One region of the Brochothrix thermosphacta DSM 20171 genome, then DNA from elsewhere that is predicted to be linked to it. Evidence: riboswitches for the same ligand, from Rfam matches in the RefSeq annotation. Region 1 holds a riboswitch; each other region holds the start of a gene.
What was found. A riboswitch is a leader RNA that binds a small molecule or an ion and turns the genes downstream of it on or off. The one in region 1 is predicted to bind S-adenosylmethionine.

Region 1 (5,173 bases):
TCAGTACGTTCAAATTCACCATGAACTAAAACATCTAAATCAAGACCTTCTTGAATATCAATCCAACGTTCAGTTTCTTCTTTAATGAATGAACGGTAGTCAGCTTCTGTGAGATTACCTTTTTTCCAAGCCGCACGTTTTTGACGGACAACAGCTGATTGCGGGAAACTACCAATTGAAGTTGTAGGTAATAGTGGCAAATTAAGTGCTTCATGTTGTAATAAAATTCTTTCAGCGTAAGGAAGCGCACGATTAACTTCTTCACCTTGGATGCTAGTTAATTCAGCTTCAACCGTTTGATTATTTCTAAAGTCAGCTTTTTGTAACGCTGTGTATTTTTCAAAACTATCATCCAATTCTGTTTGAATAGATGATACACCATCACGAACAGCCTTTGTTAATAGAACAATTTCATGTAATTTTTCATCAGCAAAAGCTAAGCCGTTTACTAATGTTTTTTCGAAGGTGGTTTCATGTGCGACTGTAATTGGTACATGTAATAGTGATGATGAAGGTTGAATAATAAGTCGTTCAGCAGGAACGTTTGCTTGAATTAAAGTCAGTAAGGCTAATTTATCTTTAAGATTAGAACGCCATACATTACGTCCATCAATAATTCCAGCAGCTAATATCTTATCTTTTGGGAAACCAAATTGTAAAAGTGAACGTAAGTTATCACCGTGATCTGCCACAAAATCAATCCCAAAACCGTCTGCTGGTAATTCTAATATCGCTTCGTAATGATCTAAGCGTTCGAAATATGTTTGTAAAATCAATTGAATTGATGGGGCAGCCTCTTTGAAAGCAGCGATAGATTTTTTGTAATAGTTCAATTCTTTTTTATCTGTAAGAAGCACTAAATAAGGCTCGTCTAATTGAACTGTTTGAACACCAGCAGCTTCTAATTCAGCGAAAATCTGTACATAGACAGGAATAAGAGCAGTAAGCAGTGTTTCAAATTGATCTTCTTCATAACCTTTTGCAAGTTTTAAGTATGAAATGGGGCCAAGTATAACGGGTTTAGTTTCTAAACCTAACTCATTTTTTGCTTCGTTATAATAAAATAAGGGGCGATTAAAAGTTAATTGAGGTCTTGCATTGTCTAATTCAGGTACGATGTAATGATAATTTGTATTGAACCATTTAGTCATTTCAGAAGCAACGGCATCTTTGTTACCACGGGCAATTGCAAAGTAAGTTTCTAATGGAACTTCACCATCTGTATATTTGAAACGTTCAGGAACAATTCCCAATGTCACTGAAGTATCTAAAACATGATCATATAGTGAAAAATCTCCCGATGGAATTTTATCAATACCTGCATCCGCCTGTTTTTGTAAACTTGCTAAACGCAATTCTTTAGTTGTTGCAAGTAACTCTTCTTTCGATGAACCATCATTCCAATAGCTTTCTAACGCGCGCTTCCATTCTCTTTTTTCTCCTAAACGTGGGTATCCTAAACTTGAACTTTTGACTGTCATAATGATCAATTCCTCTCCAATTTATAATGATAACCTCACTTCAATTAACAAACCCCGTCCCAAAAGAAAAGCCTCTCTATAAAAAACTATAGAGAGGCGAATCGTAGCTGCAATAAATGATGTGCTCGATTTCTCTCATTTTTCAAGGAAAAAAGATTCCTTGCAGGATTTAGCACCTTTTCATCGAAATGAAAGGTTGCCGGGTGTCATAGGGCCAGTCCCTCAACCACTCGTAATAAGAGTTGTATATGAATTTGTGAATGTTATTGATACTGATATTACACTTGTTATTTTCAGAAGTCAACAATAATTTAGAATATTCTAAATGTTACCAATATTAAAAATAGATTAGTAATAAGGCAATCATAAAAAAGTGATATCAATGTAAGTGTTTCCAATTGTAAAAAGGTCTATATTACTAATGCAAATAGGAGTATACTAAAAAGCATATTATCGGAATTGTCAGATAATTCATTTAAAGGGAGAGTGTTTTTTTATGAAAACAGAAACAATGAAAGAAGAAAATATGCGTTTTATCGATTATGTTTATCGTGTATCGGCGGGAGTAGCTAACGCTGTTTTAGTAATGTTAGGAATTGGTTTATTAATTGAAACGATAGGTGGTTTTCTTAATTGGCCAGCTTTTATTGGTATCGGAACAATCGCTAAGTCACTATTAGCACCAGCATTTGGTGTGGCAATCGCTTATCAACTTAAGGGAAATACATTAGTGGTATTTAGTTCAATGATTGCAGCAACAGTAGGTGGTGCTGCCGTACATTTTGTGGAAGGTGCCAATGCTGCAACAGGTGGAGTAGGTTTGGTCTTCGTCTCAGGGCAACCAATATCAGCAGTTTTAGCAGGGATAATTGCAACGTTAGTGGGTTTATGGTTAACAGGTAAAACGATTTTAGATATGGTATTTATTCCTTTTGTTGCAGTTGTTGTGGGGGGCGTAGCCGGATTAGGTCTAGCAGCAGTAACTACACCACTTTTAGTCGATTTAAGTGGTTTTATGGCACAATCAATTACTGTGTCTCCACTATTTGGTTCAAGTGTTATAGCGTTAGTCTGGAGTATTTTGTTAATGACGCCAGCATCTTCAGCAGCACTGGCAATTGCATTACAATTAGACCCAGTATCATCAGCTGCTGCATTGATAGGTTGTACAGCACAATTTGTTGGATTTACGGTAATGTCTTTCCGACAAAATGATTTAGGTGGTAATCTTGCACAAGGATTAATTACTCCAAAAGTACAATTTCCAAATCTTATCAAACATCCACAACTAGTAGCTGGTCCATTTTTGGCCTCTATTATTTGTGCACCTATAGCGACAACCGTCTTTCATTTTAAGACGAGCTATGAGTTAGCGGGTCTGGGTTTAAACTCATTGATTGCTCCAATAGCTATTTGGGGGAAACAAGGTAATAATGATTTCTTTGTCTATCTATTAATGGGGATTGTACTTCCAGCTATTATTACATTTATTGTTCATCAAGTGATGTTGAAATTGAAGTGGGTTAACCGTAAAGATCTTAAGATGGAGGTCATGTAATAAAGGTGTTTAGTCCTTTTCATTTTTGTTAACTTGCTAGTGTTCTATGTGTATTTAGGGTATGATAGCTATAAGTCAATAAAAAAAAGGACGGAATGCGTTAATGTATGAAATTAAGAAATGGGCAGTGAGTAATATTAACAGTGGAACACCATTGTTAACGAAAGAAATGTTCTATAACAAAGTACCTAAAGAAGAAGGTGCTGTTGTAGAATTAATGGATGAAAAAAAACATTATGTCGCAACTGCGCTTGTAGGTAAGCAAAATAAAGGTATCGGTTGGGTTATATCTAATAAACAGAACCAAGTATTCGATTATGCTTTTATTTTAGGCAAAGTTAGAGCAGCAGTAGATAAAAGAGAAATGTTATTCAAATCTGAAGAAACGACAGCTTTCCGTGTCTTTAATGGTATTAGTGATGGCATTGGTGGTTTAACAATTGATTGGTACGATGGCTTTGCTTTATTTAGTTGGTATAGTGAAGGACTCTTTCTACATTCAGATACAATTTATTCTGCGTTTGAAAAAGTTATTTCATATAAAGGTATCTACGCTAAACGACGTTTTGGTGAAAATGGTCAATTCGTTGATGATGATAATTTTGTCAAAGGTGAGATAGCTCCTGAACCACTAATTATAAAAGAGAGCAATATTAACTTTGCGACGTATTTAAATGATGGTGCTATGACGGGTATTTTCCTTGACCAACGTGATGTACGACGTTATATTATGGAAGAATTATCTGCTGGCAAGCGTGTTCTTAATACGTTCTCATATACTGGTGCTTTCTCTGTTGCAGCTGCAATGGGTGGTGCTATACATACAACAAGTGTTGATGTTGCTAACAGAAGTCGTGCTAAAACAGCTGAACAATTTGAAGTTAATAATCTTAACCCTCAGGATCACACAATCATGGTTGAAGATGTTTTCCACTACTTTAAATACGCAACTCGTAAAGAACTGGAATTTGATTTGGTTATTTTAGATCCGCCAAGTTTCGCAAAAACAAAAAAAGTAACGTTTAGTGCAACTAAAGATTATGGTACTTTGCTAGAACAGGCAATCAATATTACAGCAGTTAATGGGTATGTTGTTGCTTCAACTAATCACAGTGGAATTACGATGTCTGATTTCAACAAAACAATCAAAAATTCGTTTGCCAAACAGGGTCGTAAGTATCATGTAGAAACAACTTTTGAGCAACCAGTGGATTTTGCTTCTATTAAAGGTTATCCAGAAAGTGCTTATTTAAAAGTAGTTATTCTTAAAGTATTATCTTAGAGGAATAGAAAGAGGGTGGGTTGACTATGACGACAACGACACAAACAGCAAAAAAAGTATCATCTTACAATCTGGCAGAAGAAATTGCAAATGCTATTACACATGGTATAGGTTTCTTATTGAGTATTCCAGCATTAGTGTTTTTAATATTAATTGCTGTTTCTAAAGGTGGAGCCATGCATGTTGTAAGTTTTACAATCTATGGTGTTTCACTAATGGTTTTGTACTTTTGTTCAACAATGTTGCATAGCCTACCACCTTCTAAAGTGAGGTATTTCTTTAATATTTTAGATCATGCTGCTATTTACCTCTTGATTGCCGGATCTTATACGCCATATGCGTTAATAAGTCTAGGTGGTGCATTAGGGTGGTCATTATTTGGAGTTATCTGGGGAATGGCTATTTTAGGTATAGTATATAAAATTTTCTTCTTAGAAAAATTTCGTATACTTTCGACAGTTATATATATCATAATGGGTTGGGGTATTGTTTTTGCGATGAAACCACTCTACGAAGCAATAACAGGCGACGGTATTATATTGCTAATTATTGGCGGGCTAGCTTTTACGGTAGGAGCTGTGATTTACAGTTTTCCAAAAATAAAATTTGGTCATGCAATTTGGCATTTATTTGTATTAGCAGGAACGGGTTTTATATACTTTAGCGTATTGTTATACGTGTAACTGAAAAGAATCTATTGAACTGACCACAGAAAGTTAGCAGTAACAGCTAACTTCTGGAGGTCATTTTTTATATAAAAATAAAAAGTAGCGCCTCATTAAAGGTTTGCTACTTTTTTGTTTGAACGTTTATAGTCTCTTTTTTAATAGTGGTTGAGTTAAACCGGTAACT
Region 2 (5,173 bases), 1.0 Mb from region 1:
GATAGCGCTAATAAGCTTGATTTGACAATCGCTGTTTATATTCACCCTGACGAAAAAACACAGAAAATAGTGACGAATGATGTGAGTTTAGGTGGGCGAATACCAATAAACGATGTTAAACTCACTAAACCAACGGATTTTATTAGTTCACAAAAAACAATCGAGTCGCAACAAAAAGGGCAATTTGCTTTGTTTGATCAAACGTTGCGTTTAGATATTTCGCTAATGAAAGATAATCGTAATTATCAACCATCCAGTCTATATTATTTATTCACAACTAATAAGAAAACACTCGATCAGTTTAAAACAGTTTTAACTAAAGAAGGCATGAGTGTTAATGAAGGGAAGATAGATGCGCAAGCGCAAATGTGGTTACAGCATTTATCACAGCAGTGGGATTGGGTATTGCTCAACTTGTTGGTTAGCATAGCGTTATGTGTTGTGCTGCTACATGATGGCTTTTTACAACAACGAACACGCTATCTTTTAAGTTTGCAAGGTTACGCAAAAGGCAAGATTTGGTGGTATGGTATCAAACGTTTACGTGGACCTTTGTTGTATAGTTTCTTGGTAGCATTATGTTTTATCGTTGTGTGGCAATTTAGCCAATCCGGTAGCGTATTTATCGATAAAGTGTTACTAATCGTTAGTTTCACCGCAGTTCTTATTTTATTCAGTAGTATAGTAATCATTGGTTTAACCGTGTTATTCGATAAACAAGCCTTAGATAGTGTCAAAGGAAAACGTCCAGTAAAGAGACTTTTTATCCTTTATCTGTGTTTGAAAATTTGTTTTTTAACTTTAATTGCTGGGCTCGTGCATGTATACGTCAGTAATCAAGCAATGTTAACATCTGCTTTAGAAGAAACAGCTGATTGGAAGAAAATGCGCGGTATTTATACACCAGAGCAAAGTTATGTTGGGCAAGAAAATCGTGCTATTAGTGCAAAAAGTGGGCAAAAATTAAAAAAACTGTATGAAGCAATGCAACCACTAGGTGGCTATTTAATGGCGTCCAATGATTTTAAACTTGACGATGGTGTTGATGAAAAAGCCTTTTTAGCAGAAAAAGATGTCAGTCTTATTAATCCAGATGAACGTAAAGTGATACTTGATCTTAACTATTTGAAACGACATCCGCTTAAAGGGAGTATTCAGTATGAAGATATTGTTGCAGCAGTCAATTGGGATAAACGAGTGCGAAACGTACTTGTACCACAAAAGTTTAAAGTGCGCGAAGCAGAAATCAAAAAGATTTTTTTAGAAGATTTTGTGTCGAGTCGAATTGATGTGATGGATTATTACAATGATTTTTTAGATTTACCACGAACGACTGAGAAAGCGGCTGATTTAAGTGTGAATTTAATTTACATTGACGATGACAACGACTATTTTTCGTATGGTAATGGTATCCCACTATTGCTTCCGAATGCCTTTGCCACAATTGAAACAGGTAATATAACTCCGTTAGATTACAGTTGGTATTTTTCTGGCAACGTCTATTTTGAAGCAAAAGGTGACCCCTATGCCACCATTTTTCCAGCGATTCAAAAATCTAAAACAGAAGGATTGGTTCGTAGTGTCGCTTCGGTTTATAATCGTAAAGGCTTTATAATTCAACTTTTGAATGAAAATAAAGCGAAATTAGCGCTCTTTTTAGGGCTGCTTATCGGCAGTTCACTACTATTAACGTATACGCTAACGGCACTTTATTTTAGGAGATACCAGCGCAGAATTGTCATTACGTATTGTCACGGCTACAATTATTGGAAGATGCACTACCCGTTTTTAAGGTTGCTTATTATCTTAAATGGTTTATTGTTTGCTGTCTTGTTGTTAACAACTAAAATGGTCATAATATGTAGTTTTTTATGCTACGTTATGCTTGAATTTGCTTTAGTCTATGGCTTCCATCGTTTGTTTGAAAAACGTCAATTAGCTAAAAGTTTAAAGAGGGGGAGTTAATGTGATTGAAACGCAAAAATTAACAAAAAAATTCGGTAACAAGGTTGTATTACAACCGTTATCGTTAATAATAGAAGAAGGCGACTTTGTAGTCATAACAGGAAGAAGCGGTTCAGGAAAAACAACCTTGTTGAATATTTTATCGTTGTTGGAAGCACCGAGTAGCGGAATACTCAAACATAATGGGGAAATGAATTTGTCTCGTCGAGCAACGCGACAGTTGAAACGTGATTCATATGCTTATTTATTTCAAAATTATGGCTTAATTGAAGAAGAAACAGTTGCTGCTAATATCAGTATCGCACTTGCAAAAAAGGGTAAACAACAACACTCACAAATTATTTCAAGTGCTTTAGCAAAAGTGGGATTGAAAAATTATGAGAAACAACACATTTATGAGTTAAGTGGTGGACAACAGCAACGTGTTGCTTTGGCTCGGGTGATTGCTAAAAAAACGCGTTGGTTATTTGCAGATGAGCCGACAGGTAACTTGGATGAAGCAAATCGTGAACTTGTATTTAAGCTCTTAAAAGACTTGCATACAAAAGGTTGCACAATTGTATTAGTTACTCATGACTCATACATGGCAAAATTGGCGACAAAAACAGTTCATTTATAGTGTTTAACCGGTAACTATTAATAATAGCTGTTTAAATCATTCAGTGCCGTTATTCTACTATCAATCTGTTAATATACAATCCAACATTCTTATCAGATAGCTATATAACAATTAGAAAAAAATAAAAAAGAGTGCAGATTAATCCTGCACTCTCTTTTTTTTGTATGATAGGATTAAATTTTCACTTACGCCTATTTCTTTACGAGAGATACTACCATAACACCTAAGTAAAGCTATAAAAAGGCTTTATTCTTACAAAAAAGAATCAAATATTAGCACATTTAAAAAACTTTGTTATAATGAACAGTGGTAGAAATTATTTATGTGTGTGATCACACGAATGATGATCATGTGCTTTTTTCGTACGGAGTGAAAATTCATCTGGCACCATGTCAACTCCGCCAGGATGAAAAGGATGGCACTTAAGTATTCGTTTTATGGCAAGATAACTACCCTTAAAGGCACCGAATTTTTCAATGGATTCTAATCCATAAGTTGAACAAGTCGGATAAAAACGACAGCTAGGTGGGAACAAGGGTGATATTAACTTGCGATAACACTTAATAAGGAACAATAATATCTGTTTCAAAACAATCAACCTTTCAATTAATTCATCTAGCTCCATTGTATACTAAAATACGGTGTAAGACGCTAGATATGATTGCTGATTGAAGAAAAAGGGGAATGAACTATGATAGAATATACTGATTTAACAGGTGGAAAAGTACAAATGACTTTCGAAAAAAACCAATTAGGCACTGATGTGAAAGATATTTTAGTGATACCTTACATTAAAACAGGTCATTGGCTTATGACTGAAAATATCGTTCGTGGAATTGAGTTTCCCGGAGGAAAAATAGATCCTGATGAAACTGTCGAGCAAGCTGTTGTCCGTGAATTATGGGAAGAGACAGGTGTGCATCTGAAAAGTGAAGATAAATGGACCTTTTTAGCTGATTACGAGTTTCAAGATAAAAAACGTGGTCGAGTGATTAAACGCGCTTTTTTAATAGAGATGGCAACATACGAAGAAGCACCACTGCCTGAAGACTATGAAACGAGCGGTGTGCACTTATTAACAGAAGCAGAATACCTTCAATTGGAGACCTCTTCATTGAGTTTTTATATGAAAGATGCCGGAATGGAATTACTTTGGAATAAAGCGAAGGAAATCATCAAACATTAGTCTAATTTCATTGACAAGACAAGGTTTGTTTGAGATAATCAAAATATATCATGATGAAACAATTATGAATCTTATCAAGAGTGGTTGAGGGACTGGCCCTATGAAACCCAGCAGCCTACACTAAGGTGTAAGGTGCTAACCTGTGGCAAGATACAAAGGTATCTTGAGCGATAAGAGAAAAAAGGTATAGCTATAAGTATGCTATTAGGACCTTTTCTCTTTTTAGTGAGAAAAGGTTTTTTAATGCAGTTTATTGCCACTTTTTTACGATTGCATAAGAGGTTATAGCGTTTCTAAATCGATGCATGATAAAAAATGGAGGATTTAACATGACAAAAAACCGTCGTCTTTTCACATCAGAATCTGTAAGTGAAGGACATCCAGACAAAATGGCAGATCAAATTTCAGATGCAATTTTGGATGCGATGTTAGAGAAAGACCCAATGGCACGTGTTGCCTGCGAAACAACAGTAACAACAGGAATCGTTTTAGTCGCAGGTGAAATTTCAACGAGCACTTACGTTGATATTCCTGCAGTCGTTCGTCAAACAATCCGTGAGATTGGTTACACAAGAGCGAAGTACGGCTTTGATGCGTCAACGTGTTCTGTATTGACAGCAATCGATGAACAATCGAGTGATATTGCACAAGGTGTAGATGTTGCGTTAGAGAGTCGTGATGGCGAAATTGTTGAAGAAGATATTGATGCAATTGGAGCAGGCGATCAAGGTTTGATGTTTGGGTTTGCAACTAACGAAACAGAAGAATTGATGCCGTTGCCGATTTCATTAGCACATGCATTAGCACGCCGCGTTGCAAAATTGCGTAAAGAAAACATTGTTGATTATTTACGACCAGACTCAAAAACACAAGTAACGGTTGAATATAACGAAGATGGTACACCTGCACGTGTAGATACCATTGTTATTTCAACTCAACATCATCCTGATGTAGAGCAATCAACCATCCATGAAGACATGCGTAAACTCGTTATTGACGAAGTGATTCCTGCAGCATTACTTGACGATGAAACAAAATATTTCATCAACCCGACTGGTCGATTCGTTATCGGTGGACCACAAGGTGATTGTGGTTTAACAGGACGTAAAATTATTGTCGACACTTACGGTGGTTATGCTCGTCACGGTGGTGGTGCTTTTTCTGGGAAAGATGCTACAAAAGTTGACCGTTCAGGTGCTTATGCTGCACGTTACGTTGCTAAAAACATCGTAGCAGCTGGTTTGGCTGATAAGGTAGAAGTACAAATTGCCTATGCAATTGGTGTCGCAAAACCTGTATCAATTTCAGTTAATGCTTTCGGAACAAGTTCATACTCTGAAGATGAGTTAATCGATGCCGTGAATGCAACATTTGATTTACGACCAGCAGGTATTATTAAAATG
Region 3 (5,173 bases), 950 kb from region 1:
CAAAATCGTGAAGTAACAGGTAACTGGGCGTGGTTAATCCCACCAATGTCACCGACAACAACGCATATTTTTCATCAGAGATATAATAACGAAGTTAAAAAACCGAATTTTTTCTATAAAAAATCCCCCTTTGACAAGGGAAATGGCTGTCCTTTTCATCAGTAAAAGAGTAATCTTAGAATAAAGTCTTTTGATAGAGGAAAGAGGAACCAAATGTTACCGTACACAATCTGTTTTTTGAAATATAAAAATCAAATTTTATTACTTAATCGTATGAAAGCTCCATGGATGGGAAATTGGAATGGTGTGGGTGGAAAATTAGAGCCTAATGAAACACCAGAAGCTTGTATACTGCGTGAAGTTGAGGAAGAAACGGGTATTGTATTAGAGGCTGTTTCAGCCCGCGGTGAAATGCACTGGACTAATTTTGGTGAAGCAAATAGCGGGATGTATGTGTACACTGCTGAGCTAACTGAGAGACCTTTTCAGACACCTATAGCAACGGCAGAAGGTATACTTGATTTTAAACCACTTGATTGGATTTTAGCGGAAGCAAATACTGGTGTGGTAAATAATCTGAAACCTTTGTTTGAAAGTGTTTTTACAGCAGAGCCAGATAGTCGTTATCTTGCAGCTTATGAAGGAAATAAACTTGTGCAATTTTGTAAAAAAAATTAAGCGCTGAATGACATGTTGAAGAGAGGGAAATAAATGGAAAAAAATAATAAAGGGCAACGAATTGATTACGGTATTATTGTGACGATGGCGTTGTTTTGTGCGGTGAGCTTAATTGCTATCCATACCGCTTTGGCCTCTAACCCTGAATACGGTCGCTCGTTAGTAATTAGACAAGGCGCATTTTATTTAATTGGTGCGATTGCAATTGCTGTGATTATGCGAATTGATCGTGAAACAATGATAAAAATAACGCCTTATCTCTATGGATTAGGTCTTTTCTTATTAGTACTTGTGTTGATTCCTGGAATTGGCGTTAAAATTAATGGGGCAAGAAGTTGGATAATGATACCAGTTATCGGTCAATTCCAGCCAGCAGAGTTGATGAAAATATTTCTTGTTATGATGCAAGGGAAGGTCATTATCGAGCATAATCAAGCGGCTAAAATCCGCACAAATCGTACTGATTGGATATTGTTATTTAAAATAGCACTCACCTCATTTATTCCGTTTGCATTAATACTAGCGGAAAATGATTTAGGTACAGGCTTGGTTATCATGGCAATCACTTTGGGAATGCTCATCATATCAGGCATAACATGGCGTATCCTCTTACCATTGATCACTTCTGTCTTTGCTTTAGGGGCAGGGATGATATACATAGTAATGACAAAACCGGAGTGGTTAGCCATTGTTGGTTTTAAACAGTACCAATTCGGTCGTATTACATCGTGGTTAGACCCTTATTCTTCTGCAGATTCAGATGGTTACCAATTAATTCTAGCGATGCAGGCAATTGGGTCGGGTGAAATTACGGGTTATAAAGGCACTAATGGTATGACAAATATCCCTGAAGGACACACAGATATGATTTTTGCGATGATTAACCACCATTGGGGGTTTATCGCAGGTAGTATTGTCATTGCATTATTTTTCATCTTAGTGTATCAAATTATTGGAACAGCACTTGACTTGAAAGATGAATTTTATTCAATTGTTTGTACAGGTGTAGTCATGACTATCATGTTCCATGTTTTGGAAAATGCGGGAATGACAATTGGTTTACTGCCGATTACAGGTATTCCACTGCCATTTATAAGTTATGGTGGTACCTCACTGGTTGTTAACTTGCTGGGAATTGGCGTCATTATGTCGATGCGTTTTAACTCAAATAATTCAATGTTCTCTAAGGAAGATAAAGAAAAAGATATTCCTACCTATGATGTAAAACAGAAAAAGAAAAATAAGCGGGCTACAAATAAACAGTAAGCCGTTTTTGAAACGTACTTCTTATTTAATTCGAGTGATGAATTTAATAGGGAGTACTTTTTTTATGAAGAGAGCTTGTTAGCTAATTCAATAGAAAGCGTTGAGAGTCTTTGATAAAAGTACAGTTTAAATACTGTTATAAAAAAAATAAGAATTATGGTAAAGTTTAGTTGTCCAAATAGTAAAAATCATCTATTATTAAGATATAAAGAGAATTCAAAAAGAGTGAGGGATAGTAAATGATTAAATTTTATCAATACCCGAAATGTACCACGTGTAAAAAGGCTTCAAAATGGCTGACAGATAACGAGGTGCCCTTCGAATCGGTGAATATCGTTGAAAATACACCCACAGCATCTGAATTAAAAGAGGTTTACAAAAAAAGTAAGCTACCGATTAAACGCTTTTTTAACACAAGTGGACAAAAATACCGTGAACTGGGTTTGAAAGATAAAGTTGATCAAATGACAGATGATGATATTTTTGCACTTTTAGCAACAGATGGCATGTTGATTAAACGTCCATTAGCCTTTGATGATGAAAAAATAACACTTGGATTCAAAGAAGATAATTATGAGAATTATTGGAACTAAAAATAAATAGATAAAGGGAGTTTTTTATTATGACAGATTATCAATCATTCAAGTACACTGAAGAACACGAATGGGTAAAAAAAGACGGTGCTAATTATTTTGTGGGAATTTCATTACATGCACAAGATGAGTTAGGTGATATTGTTTTTGTTGAAGTACCAGAAGTTGATGATGTCTTAGCAAAAGGTGATTCATTTGGTAGTGTTGAATCCGTTAAAACAGTCTCTGAACTCTATGCTCCTATTGGTGGGAAAGTTGTTTCTGTCAATGAAAAATTAGAAGATGAACCAGAAACAGTTAACCAAGATCCTTATAACGAAGGTTGGATTGTTGAATTTACAGATGTAGATGAAGCAGAATATAATGCGTTGTTAAGTTATGAAGAGTACGAAGCATTTATCAAAGAATAGTTAGTCATTAAAAACGCATGATGAGGTTCATCATTGCGTTTTTTTATATTAAGGGAGTTAATAATTATGAAAGAATGGTCTACGACTGAATTTAAAGCAGCGATACTTTCAAAAAGTGCGTTTGCGGTGCTGTTTTATACACCAATGTGCGGTGGGTGCCAGTTGGTTGAACGGTATTTACATTTTGCTGAAGCGGCAATGCCAGAAGTGCAAATTGTAAAAATGAATGTCAATTATTTACCAGAAGTGATAGCTAAATATGAGATAAAAAGTGTGCCGAGTATCTATGTTTTTAGTGACGATATGGCGGGTGAAAGGTTATCTGCCATTGATAATGTTACTCGTATTTACGAAGGATTAGAAAAACTTCGAAATTAAAGCAAAAAAGGAATTGACTTGTGCTATTATTCCGCCTATAATAACTATTAACAAGTATAACTTTATATGATATTTCTTATCAAGAGTGGTGGAGGGACTTGCCCGACGAAACCCAGCAACCCCATGAGAGTGGACGGTGCTAAATCAAGCTAAGTAAGTGATTACTTAGAAAGATGAGAAGCGGGCTATTCCTTTGTAGACGTTTCACATCTTTCTGAATTTCAGAAAGATGTTTTTTTATGCTTAAAGAAGGTTAAAGAGAGGTTGAAGTGAATGATTAAATTAGATAATGTCAGTAAAACATTCGAAACACGAAATGGTGCAGTCAATGCAGTTAAAGACGTTAATTTAGAAATTAATGAAGGTGAAATCTTCGGAATCATTGGTTATTCTGGTGCGGGTAAAAGTACTCTTATTAGAATGTTTAATGGATTGGAAGCACCGACACAAGGTGCTATTCATATCAATGATGTCATGATTTCTGATGTCAAAGGTGCAGCATTACGTGCAGCTCGACAAAAAATTGGAATGATCTTCCAACATTTTAACTTATTATGGTCACGAACAGTAGCTGAAAACATTGCTTTTCCACTAGAAATTGCTGGTGTCAAGAAAGCTGAACGTGAACGACGTGTCGCAGAACTCATTCACCTTGTAGGCTTGGATGGACGTGATAAATCATATCCTTCTCAACTGAGTGGGGGACAGAAACAACGTGTTGGTATTGCAAGAGCTTTAGCAAATGATCCTGATGTGTTACTTTGCGATGAAGCTACAAGTGCTTTAGATCCACAAACAACAAGTGAAGTTTTAAATTTACTGACAGATATTAATAAGCGCTTGGGACTTACAATCATCTTGATTACCCATGAGATGCCTGTTATCCGTAAGATTTGTAATCGTGTAGCGGTTATGGAAGGCGGAGAAGTAGTTGAATTAGGGGATGTATTATCTGTTTTTCAAACACCACAACAAGAAATTACTCGTCGTTTTGTTTCACAAGCAACAGATGATACAGCGACTGAAGAGGTGGAACAACTCCTTATTGAGACTTACCCAACAGGGTTGTTAGCACGTCTCGTGTTTAATGCTTCACAGGCAACTCAACCGATTATTACCGATTTATCTAAAAAATTCAACCTTGATATTAGTATATTACATGGGTCAATCACACAAACACAAAATGGTTCATATGGGTTCTTATTTATCCAAATTGTTGCAGAACAAGAACAGATAACACAAACAAAAGCGTACCTTGAAGAGATTGACGTTAGAATGGAAGTGATTCGTTCATGAAAGATTTATTAGTAAAATGGTTTCCTAATGTAATATGGCCTGAAGTTTGGACCGCGACGCAGGAAACGCTTATTATGACAGTGATTTCAATTGTATTTATTTTTGTTCTCGGTATTTTACTCGCGTTGTTGCTATTCTTAACACGTGATCAAGACAATTTAATCATTAAAAGTATCAATGGTGTGTCAGCAGCTTTCGTTAATATTTTCCGTTCGATTCCATTTATTATTTTAATTGTGCTTATCATGCCATTTACAAAAGTTTTGATAGGTTCTGTTATAGGAACCGCTGGTGCATTACCAGCTTTAATTATTTCAGCAGCACCATTTTACGCTCGTCTCGTTGAAATTGCCTTTGTAGAAATTGATAAAGGTGTAATAGAAGCAAGTCGTGCGATGGGTGCCAGTACATTTACGATCATTCGTAAAGTACTATTGCCAGAAGCGCTTCCTGCAATTATTTCAGGTTTGACAGTGACGACGATTTCATTAATTGGTTATACCGCAATGGCTGGTGTAGTTGGTGCAGGTGGATTAGGAAACATGGCTTACT

Region 2: another riboswitch for S-adenosylmethionine. It lies ahead of metK (methionine adenosyltransferase); the one in region 1 lies ahead of metE (5-methyltetrahydropteroyltriglutamate--homocysteine S-methyltransferase).
Region 3: another riboswitch for S-adenosylmethionine. It lies ahead of V6S17_RS02690 (methionine ABC transporter ATP-binding protein); the one in region 1 lies ahead of metE (5-methyltetrahydropteroyltriglutamate--homocysteine S-methyltransferase).

Annotation. Positions count from the first base shown of each region.
Region 1 covers NZ_CP145608.1:2,120,067-2,125,239, reverse strand. Annotated here, with positions in the region: gene metE (5-methyltetrahydropteroyltriglutamate--homocysteine S-methyltransferase) at 1-1,484, opposite strand, end outside; SAM riboswitch class I at 1,614-1,723, opposite strand; gene V6S17_RS10610 (PTS transporter subunit IIC) at 1,978-3,039, shown strand; gene V6S17_RS10605 (class I SAM-dependent rRNA methyltransferase) at 3,143-4,321, shown strand; gene trhA (PAQR family membrane homeostasis protein TrhA) at 4,348-5,004, shown strand; gene V6S17_RS10595 (M20/M25/M40 family metallo-hydrolase) at 5,131-5,173, opposite strand, start outside.
Region 2 covers NZ_CP145608.1:1,120,151-1,125,323, forward strand. Annotated here, with positions in the region: gene V6S17_RS05770 (DUF1430 domain-containing protein) at 1-1,965, shown strand, start outside; gene V6S17_RS05775 (ATP-binding cassette domain-containing protein) at 1,967-2,584, shown strand; gene yidD (membrane protein insertion efficiency factor YidD) at 2,901-3,173, opposite strand; gene V6S17_RS05785 (NUDIX domain-containing protein) at 3,276-3,770, shown strand; SAM riboswitch class I at 3,839-3,947, shown strand; gene metK (methionine adenosyltransferase) at 4,100-5,173, shown strand, end outside.
Region 3 covers NZ_CP145608.1:504,993-510,165, forward strand. Annotated here, with positions in the region: gene V6S17_RS02660 (nitric oxide synthase oxygenase) at 1-165, shown strand, start outside; gene V6S17_RS02665 (NUDIX hydrolase) at 214-678, shown strand; gene V6S17_RS02670 (FtsW/RodA/SpoVE family cell cycle protein) at 712-1,944, shown strand; gene V6S17_RS02675 (arsenate reductase family protein) at 2,184-2,537, shown strand; gene gcvH (glycine cleavage system protein GcvH) at 2,567-2,947, shown strand; gene V6S17_RS02685 (thioredoxin family protein) at 3,014-3,325, shown strand; SAM riboswitch class I at 3,399-3,505, shown strand; gene V6S17_RS02690 (methionine ABC transporter ATP-binding protein) at 3,599-4,621, shown strand; gene V6S17_RS02695 (methionine ABC transporter permease) at 4,618-5,173, shown strand, end outside.